DNA from 2 places in the Rhizobium sp. BT03 genome. Region 1 is predicted to be linked to the other one. Evidence: predicted binding sites of a transcription regulator. Region 1 holds the regulator's gene; the other holds the start of a gene.
What was found. Region 1 encodes LexA, which represses DNA repair genes until DNA is damaged. Its sites were predicted from a motif close to TGTTCNNNNTGTGTTCNG; they were not measured.

Region 1 (4,788 bases):
AGGCCTGGGCGGCAGCCTTGGCGACAGCCAGCGACACGCCGAGGATGGCGTTGGCGCCGAGGCGCGACTTGTTCGGCGTGCCGTCCAGCTCGATCATGATGTTGTCGATCTGGATCTGGTTTTCGGCGTCGATGCCGCCGATCGCGTCGAAAATCTCGGTATTGGCCGCATCGACCGCCTTTTGCACGCCCTTGCCAAGGTAGCGCTTGCCGCCGTCGCGTAGCTCGACCGCCTCATGCGCGCCGGTCGAGGCGCCCGAGGGAACGGCCGCGCGGCCCATGCTGCCGTCTTCGAGATAGACATCGACTTCGACGGTGGGATTGCCACGGCTATCGAGAATCTCGCGGGCGATGATATCGGTGATTGCAGTCATGGGTTCTTCCTGCTCGGTGGGTGATCAATCGTTCGAAGCCTGTCATAATCGAAGGCGTGCAAATTACAATGGCGCATTGCGGCACCCTCGACCTGCATGTCCGATCGTCGCTATAGCACGAACATGTCAGGCTTTTGACTGTCAGCCCTTGGCGACGGCGTCGAAGGCCAGCAGCTTTTCCAGAAGCCGCGGCATGTCCTTGAGATAGACCATGTTCGGGCCGTCGGACGGTGCGTTGTCGGGGTCCTGGTGGGTTTCGACGAAAACGCCGGCAATACCGGTCGCCACCGCTGCGCGCGCCAGCGTTTCCACGAATTCCCGCTGACCGCCGGAGGAATCGCCCTGCCCGCCCGGCTGCGCCACGGAATGGGTCGCATCGAAGACGACGGGCGCGCCCATCGATGCCATGATCGGCAGTGAGCGCATGTCGGAAACCAAAGTATTGTAGCCGAAGGAGGCGCCGCGTTCGCAGAGCAGCACGTTCGGGTTGCCGCTGGCGTTGAGCTTCTTCAGCACGTTCTTCATGTCCCAAGGAGCAAGAAACTGGCCTTTCTTGACATTGACGGCGCGGCCGGTCTCGGCGGCGGCGATCAGAAGGTCGGTCTGGCGGCAGAGGAAGGCCGGGATCTGCAGGACATCGACCACCTTTGCCACTTCGGCGCATTGCTCGGCCGTGTGAACGTCGGTCAGGACGGGAAAGCCGAACTCCTTCTTCAGGTCGGCGAAGACTTCCATGCCCTTTTCAAGCCCGATGCCGCGCTCGGCCGAGAGCGAGGTGCGGTTCGCCTTGTCGAAGGAACTCTTGTAGACGAGGCCGATTCCGAGCTTGGCACAGAGCTCTTTCAGCGTGCCGGCAACCATGAAGGCATGGTCGCGGCTCTCCATCTGGCAAGGGCCGGCAATCAGCGACAGGCGGCCGCTATTGGAAAAGGTGACCTGGCCTGCGCCCTCGCCGATCCTGACTTCCGAATTCGTATCAGTGCTCATCATCTTTCCTCGAAGGCGAAAAGCGTGCCTTGCCCGGGCGCCGGCTTCACCAAAATGCGGTTGTTCTTGCGCGTGTATGTCACTCCGTTAGCAGCCAAATGCGCTTCTGTCACGGCAAGATCGGCAACAGTGAAGAGGATCGCCCGGCCGCGCAGACCGCGATCGGCGGATGAGACGGCGGCCTCGAAATAGGCCTCCAGTCCTTCCGATGTCATCAGGCTGATTTTCGCATTCGGCGCCGCGATATTGACCCCGAAACCGGTTTTCTCGACGGCCGATTGCGCCATGGCAAGGCTGACGAAGCCGGCGAAGGCGGCGGCATCGGGCGCGCTGAGCGCGATCTCGGCAATGCCGGTCACGCCATTGGCGTGTGTCTCCAGCGCGCCGCGGTCGGCCGGCAATGGATTGATGCGCTGGCAGGTGAAGAGAAAGAAATCGGGTGCCCGCAGATCGCCCGCAAAGGCCAGTTTGAAGCTGCCGACGCTTTCAGAACCATCCGGCATTTTCATCGGCCGGCTGAACTCCAGCATCTCGCCGGCGCTCGATCCGCCTGAAATGAAGCTTTGATGGTCGATGCCGGCATCTTCAGTGCCGAAAACCACCGCCGAAAGCCCCTCATCGCCGCAGCGGAAGCGGAAAGCGCGGTTGCGGGCGGTGAAGACATTGCCTTGCCGCGCCGATGCCTCGCTCTCCTCGACGCTCGCGATACCGAGCGGCTCCAGATAGGTCTTGTCGGCAAAGAAGACGCAGGCATTCTCCGTTCCGAAGGGATGGCGGGCGTCGGCGGCAACGGTGAAGCCGAGCTTGCCGAGCCTTTCGCGCGCCAGATCGATATTGACGACCGGCAGCACGACATGATCGAGCGGGTGCGGTTTGGCGGCATGCGTGTTCATGATATCCCCTTCTGCAATCGCGAAGAGATGTGCGACGGCGCTATCCTCAATGCAAGACATGGCGCCAATCCGGCGAATGAAAATAAAAATCTCAACGAGTTGGCGGCAAGTTTTACGGAAATTTAGCCACTTGCGGAACACATATGGAACATATAGTGTCTGTTCTGGATTTGTTTCAATCAGGGGTCACACGCCGATGCTCACGCGCAAACAACAGGAGCTTCTCCTTTTCATTCATGAGCGCATGAAGGAATCCGGCGTTCCACCGTCTTTCGACGAGATGAAGGATGCCCTGGATCTGGCCTCGAAATCCGGCATTCATCGCCTGATCACGGCGCTTGAGGAACGCGGCTTCATTCGCCGCCTACCGAACCGCGCCCGGGCGCTCGAGGTCATCAAGCTTCCCGAAGCTTACAGCCCCAGCATCCAGCCCCGGCGCGGCTTTTCGCCGAGCGTCATCGAGGGCAGCCTCGGCAAGCCCCAGCCGGTCGCCGCCCCCGCACCGGTCAAACCCGCCGCCGACAACGGCAACTCGGTCTCGGTGCCGGTCATGGGCCGAATCGCTGCGGGCGTTCCGATCTCGGCGATCCAGAACAACACCCACGACATCGTCGTTCCCTCAGACATGCTCGGCTCCGGTGAACATTACGCGCTGGAGGTCAAGGGCGATTCGATGATCGACGCCGGCATCTTCGACGGCGACACGGTGATCATCCGCAACGGCAGCACAGCAAGTCCCGGCGATATCGTCGTTGCCCTCGTCGACGACGAGGAAGCGACGCTGAAACGCTTCCGCCGCAAGGGCGCCTCGATCGCGCTTGAAGCGGCCAACCCGGCTTACGAGACCCGGATCTTCGGACCGGACCGCGTCAAGGTGCAGGGCAAGCTCGTCGGCCTCATTCGCCGCTATCATTGACGCTGGACGGGCCGGTTTCGGCAAAACTGTTGCTGCGCCAGTCATAGGCACGATGGCGCATCCACGGCCGCGACAGGCTCTCGAATGCGGTTGCGACCTCCAGGCCGGCGTCCGCGAAGCGCAATTCGACGGAACCGGACCTGCGCAGCGTCTCACCGGTGAAGAGCGTCGCGCCTGAGCGGCAGCCGTTGAACCGCAGGCGAACAGACGTCACGACAATATCCGCCGCGTCGCAGGCCGAACCGAGATAGGCGGCATTGTCGATGACCGTTATGACGCGGCCATTGCCAAGCCTCGATGTACACCAGGCCTTCTTGACGCAGGAAAAGCGGTTTGCTTCACCGCCCGCGGCGGCCGCCCGCATCGCCGTCCTCGCTTCGTTTTGCTGATCGCGGGAAAGCCTGACGCGGCGGTCTTCTCCCTCCGGAGGAATAGCGGGGCCGTCCAGCATTTTCGGCGGGTGATGCGTCGGCAGGACCAGCGCTCTCTGCCATTGGTCGAAGATGAAATCCGGCGGGTTTTCACGGTTGGAAGCCATTGCCGCCACTGCAACCAGCGCGACCAGGCTGCCATCCTCGGAAATCACCAGATCCGGCGGTCGAGGGGCCGGGAGAACCAGCAGGATGAGCGTCGAGACGGCGAGGATCGATGTGCCGGCATGGCGCAGCCGGGTGCGCAGCAGCGTCAGCAACAGGAAGCCTGCCACGGCGACGGCGAAATACCAGGCGGGCAGACGGCCGACGCCGATATCACCGCCCCAGCCGGACACCGTCTTGGCGACAGCGATCACCAGGTCGAGACCGAAGCCGACCACCTCCCAGAGCGGAGCGTCCAGACCGAACGGCATCAGCAACATCGCCAGCAGCCCGGCCGGCATGACGATGAAGGAGATGATCGGCATCGTCGCGAGGTTTGCCGGCAGGCCGTAAGCGGTCAGCCGATGAAAATGCTCGATCGAAAACAGCGCCGTGGAAAAACCGCCGATCAGCGAGGTCAGCAGGACGCCGCCGAAGAAACCGGCGACGGCCACGACCGGGCGGAAGATCGGCAGCTTGAGCAAGGCGTTTTCGCGGACGCGCCGATCCTTCCACAGCTGATAGCCCGATACCAGTGCCAATGTCGCGGCAAAGGACATCTGGAAGCTCGGGCCCAAGACTTCGGAGGGTGAAATGGCGATGATAACAAGCGCCGAGAGAACGACATTGCGCAGGCTGATCGACGGCCGATCGAAGAAGACGGCGATCAGCATGATGGCCATCATGATGAAGGCGCGTTCGGCCGAGACCCCGAAGCCGGAGATCAGAAAGTAGGCGGTGACGGCGATGAGCGCGCCAGCGGCTGCGATCTTCTTCGTCGGATAGGCCTGAGCGACAACAGGAAAGAGGCTGAGCAGCATGCGAAAGCCGACGAAGAAAATGCCGGCCGACAGCGCCATGTTGAGACCCGAGATCGCGACGATATGGGCAAGGCCCGACTGGCGCAGCGCCTCCGTCGTCGCATTCGAGATGGCGCGCCGCTCGTCGGTCACCAGCGCGGCGGCAAAGGCGCCGGTGTCGCCGGGCAGGATCGACCGTATGCGGTCGCCGATGCTGCTGCGCAGCCGGTAGAGCCATTCGAGC
Region 2 (4,788 bases), 1.6 Mb from region 1:
CGCCTGAACGGCCAGCCGGTCGAGATCAACTCGCCGAAGGATGCGGTTGCGGCCGGGCTGTGCCTGGCGACCGAAGACCGCAAGATGCAGGGCCTGATGCTCGACATGAGCTGCGCCCAGAATTCCACCATCACCGATCTCGCCAGGATCTCCCGCAACGGGCTGATCAACCGGCGAGCGGAGGACCATCATTCGCAGCGCCTGGTGCGCGAGCTGCGGATCAAGACCCCGTCCATCCATCAGGCGGTCAGAACTTTTTCCGGCGGCAACCAGCAGAAGGTGGTCATTGCCAAATGGCTGTTCCGCGGCCCCAAAGTGCTGATTTTCGACGAGCCGACCCGCGGCATCGATGTCGGCGCCAAGGCCGAGATCTATGAGCTTTTGTGGAAATTTGCCGCCGAGGGAAAAGGTGTTCTGGTCGTATCTTCGGATCTGCCGGAGCTGATGGGCATTTGCCATCGCATCATCGTTTTCTCCGACGGCAAGATATCGGGCGAAATCGCCCGCGAACAATTTGACGAGAGCAGGATCCTGTCGCTCGCTTACAAGGAGTACAGCCGTGTCCGCCAGCATTGAAAAACAGACCGAGGCAAAAGAAGCGCGCTTCTGGGACAAGCTCATCCGGATCTCGATGAAGGAGGCGGGCGTCGCCATCGCCCTCGTCCTGATCCTGGCGTTTTTCTCGGCGACGGCGCCCTATTTCGCCACGCCGGAGAATTTCCTGAAGATCTTCGTGCAGATCGCCATCAACACCGTGCTGGCCGCGGGCATGACCTTCGTCATCCTGGTCGGCGGCATCGATCTCTCCGTCGGATCCCTGCTTGCCCTTTGCACGGTGATCGGCGCCACGATCATGATCAATCCGGCGTTTTCACCCTGGCAGGCGATCGTTCTCGCCTGCCTGGCCTCGATGGGCACCGGTGCTCTGCTTGGCGCCGTCAATGGCTGGATCTGCGAGAAGTGGAAGCTTCCCTCCTTCATCGTCACCCTCGGCATGCTGAACGTCGCCAGCGGCCTGGCCCGCGTCGTCAGCGACAATTCGACGATCACCGGTCTGCCGCAGCCCTTCGTCGATTTCGGCAACCTGATCTTCTGGGGCATTTTTCCGTCGATCTTCCTCATTGCGATCGTCGTCGTGCTCATCGGCTGGTTCGTGCTGCGCTACACCGTCTTCGGCCGCTTCGTCTTCGCCATCGGCACCAATGAAGAGGCCGTCCGCCTGTCGGGGCACCAGCCGAAACGATACAAGATCGCCGTCTTCACCATCTCAGGGCTGACGGCCGGCATTGCCGCCATGGTCTATCTGCTCCGCCTCAATGTCGGCAGCCCGGTCGCCGGCATCGGCTACGAGCTGAATGCCATCGCCGCGGTCATCATCGGCGGCACCAGCCTCTCGGGCGGCAAGGGTTCGATCATCGGCACGCTGGTCGGCGCCTGCATTCTGCAGGTGCTGTCGACCGGATTGCAGCTCTTGGGCGCCGACGACAACATCAAGCCGATCGTCATCGGCGCCGTCATCGTGCTCGCCGTCATCCTCGACAGCTATCGCGGCCGGCTGATGCGGATCCTCGAAACACGGTAATCGGGTGGCGGCGGCAAGCCTTGATTGACCGTTGCGTTTGATACTCGGCCGACCTACATCTGTCCGGCATTCAGCGAGGGACGGAAATGGCCAAGATCACCAATGTAGCGGTCCAGATGGATCATGTCGCCGGCATCAATATTGCGGGCGACTCCACCTTCGCCATGAGCCTGGAAGCCCAGGCGCGCGGCTACCGGCTGTTCCATTACACGCCTGAGCGGCTGAGCTTCCGCGACGGCAAGCTCTATGCCAGCGTCGAGCCGATGCTGCTGAAGGACGTCAAGGGCGATCACTTCGAGCTCGGCGCGCCGGAGCGCGTCGATCTCTCCACCATGGATGTCGTCCTGCTGCGCCAGGATCCGCCCTTCGACATGGCCTATATCACCTCGACGCATCTGCTCGAGCGCATCCATCCGAAGACGCTGGTCGTCAACGATCCGGCCTGGGTGCGCAATTCGCCGGAGAAAATCTTCGTCACCGAATTTGCCGACCTGATGCCGAAGACGCTGATCACCAAGGATCCCGCCGAAATCCGCCGCTTCCGCGACGAGATGGGCGATATCATCCTGAAGCCGCTCTATGGCAATGGCGGCGCCGGCGTCTTCCATTCGACCCGCGACGACCGCAACCTCTCTTCGCTGCTGGAAATGTTCGGCCAGCTTTTCCGCGAGCCCTTCATCGCCCAGCAATATCTGCCCGATGTGCGCAAGGGCGACAAACGCATCATCCTGGTCGACGGCGAATTCGCCGGCGCCATCAACCGCGTGCCGGCCGAGCACGACAGCCGCTCCAACATGCATGTCGGCGGCCGCGCCGAGGCGACCGAGCTGACGGCGCGCGAAAAGGAGATCTGCGAGCGCATCGGCCCGGCGCTGCGGGAACGCGGCTTCCTGCTCGTCGGCATCGATGTGATCGGCGATTACATGACCGAGATCAACGTGACGTCGCCCACAGGCATCCGCGAGGTCAAAAAGTTCGGCGGCGCCGATATCGCAAGCCTGCTTTGGGATGCGATCGAGCGCAAGCGCGGCTGATCTCGCCTCCTGACCCCAAGCACCTGCTGACCGGGTACAACCCCGGTCACAGTGTATATCCGACTACGTTCCTTTATTGTTCTTGTTTTATTCATGCTTCCATGCCAGATTGCAACCGCTGGCCCTGACGGGTTGCAGGCGCTATAAGAGTTGGCGGGCTGGGGGATGGGTTTATGGTCGCGCGTGTCAGTACGGTGGCATTTCAGGGCATCGAAGGTGTGCCAGTCGAGGTCCAGGTCATGGTCGCGCCCGGCAAGATCGGCATGCAGATCGTCGGCCTGCCCGACAAGGCGGTGGCCGAAAGCCGCGAGCGGGTGCAGGCCGCCCTTCACGCCTCCGGCCTGTCGCTGCCGGGCAAGCGGGTGACCGTCAATCTGGCGCCAGCCGATTTGCCGAAAGAAGGCTCGCATTTCGACCTGCCGATCGCGCTTGCCCTGATGGCCGCGCTGGGCGCCATCCCCGCCGATGCGCTGTCGGATTATGTCGTCGTCGGCGAACTTAACCTCGACGGCACGATCGCCGCCATTTCAGGCGCGCTGCCGGCGGCGATCGGCGCCAATGCGCTCGGCAAGGGGCTGATCTGCCCGGCCGAAAGCGGCGCCGAGGCCGCCTGGGCCGGCGCCGAGGTCAATATTCTCGCCCCGCGCAGCCTGATTGCCCTTGCCAATCATTTCCGCGGCACGCAGGTGCTCACCCGGCCTGAGGCATCGATCCGCGCCAATGCCGCCAACCTGCCGGATCTCGCCGAGATCAAGGGCCAGGAAAGCGCCAAGCGGGCGCTCGAAGTCGCGGCCGCCGGCGGCCATAATCTGCTGATGGTCGGCCCGCCCGGCTCCGGCAAGTCGATGCTCGCGTCGCGGCTGCCGTCGATCCTGCCGCCGCTCTCGGCCGCCGAGCTGCTGGAGGTTTCGATGGTCCATTCGATCGCCGGCCAGCTCACCGGCGGCAAGCTGTCGGACCGCCGGCCCTTCCGCACCCCGCATCATTCCGCCACCATGGCCGCACTTGTCGGCGGCGGCATCCGCGCCCGTCCCGGCGAAGCTTCGCTTGCCCATCACGGCGTGCTCTTCCTCGACGAGTTTCCGGAATTCACGCCGCAGGCGCTCGATGCGCTTCGCCAGCCGCTCGAAGGCGGCGAATGCGTTATTGCGCGGGCCAATCACCGTGTCTCCTATCCGGCCAAATTCCAGCTGATCGCGGCGATGAATCCCTGCCGCTGCGGCATGGCCGGCGAGCCCGGCCACACCTGCGCCCGCGGCCCGCGCTGCATGAGCGATTACCAGGCCCGCATCTCCGGCCCGCTGATGGACCGCATCGATATCCGCATCGACGTGCCGGCCGTCTCCGCCGCCGATCTGATCCGCCCGATGGCCGCGGAAACCAGCGCCGACGTCGCCCGCCGCGTCGCCCGCGCCCGCGAACTCCAGCAGCAGCGCTTCGAGGCCGCCGACGCCAAGGGCATCGGCACCAATGCCCGCTGCTCCACCGCGATGATCGAAAAACTCGCCGAACCCGACGCCGGCGGCCTGCAGCTCCTGCGCGACGCCGCCGAAAAAATGAAATTCTCCGCCCGCGGCTACCACCGCGTCCTCAAGGTCGCCCGCACGCTGGCCGATCTCGACGATAAGACGACCGTCGGCCGTTTGCATCTCGCCGAAGCGATTTCCTACAGGATTGCCGGGGAGAGGTTGACGGCGGCGGCATAGCGAGATGAGGACCGCGGGCGCGCTGACGTCCTGCTCTTCTCGTTGGTCAGGTAGGCACGGCGGTGCTCGGCGATAAGGCCTATGACAGCAATGCCCTGCTCGCGCCACATCTGGAACAAGCCATGCTTTCAATCAACGACAAATTTGGGTCTAGACCGAATTCGATGGGACGAACGTCTGCAACTAGCTCTGCGTAATGCAGGGCGGGTCACCTTCGTCAGCGGGGACCGACGTCTAATTCGGGGAATTTGTGATAGATGCAGTCATTGATCCTGAACCACCCTATACCATGGTCCATGTCGGCCTGCGAAAGTTCCCACTCGAATGTGTCATGGCCCTCGTACCCGTAGATTAGTGCCATGGTAGTCAACTCAGTGAACGGCCCGGGAGGAAATGGGATGCCGTACACTATCGCCTCCTTTGCAGCGAACTTTCCTTTGACGACCTTCTTGATCTCCAACTCTGC

Region 2: the regulator LexA is predicted to act here: its motif matches at 2,683-2,700, upstream of QMO80_RS11250 (YifB family Mg chelatase-like AAA ATPase).

Annotation. Positions count from the first base shown of each region.
Region 1 is NZ_CP125640.1:634,920-639,707, forward strand. Features, by position in the region: gene eno (phosphopyruvate hydratase) at 1-373, opposite strand, end outside; gene kdsA (3-deoxy-8-phosphooctulonate synthase) at 515-1,360, opposite strand; gene QMO80_RS03080 (VOC family protein) at 1,360-2,253, opposite strand; gene lexA (transcriptional repressor LexA) at 2,450-3,169, shown strand; gene QMO80_RS03090 (ComEC/Rec2 family competence protein) at 3,150-4,788, opposite strand, start outside.
Region 2 is NZ_CP125640.1:2,284,644-2,289,431, reverse strand. Features, by position in the region: gene QMO80_RS11265 (sugar ABC transporter ATP-binding protein) at 1-576, shown strand, start outside; gene QMO80_RS11260 (ABC transporter permease) at 560-1,582, shown strand; gene gshB (glutathione synthase) at 1,669-2,616, shown strand; gene QMO80_RS11250 (YifB family Mg chelatase-like AAA ATPase) at 2,790-4,322, shown strand; gene QMO80_RS11245 (hypothetical protein) at 4,540-4,788, opposite strand, start outside.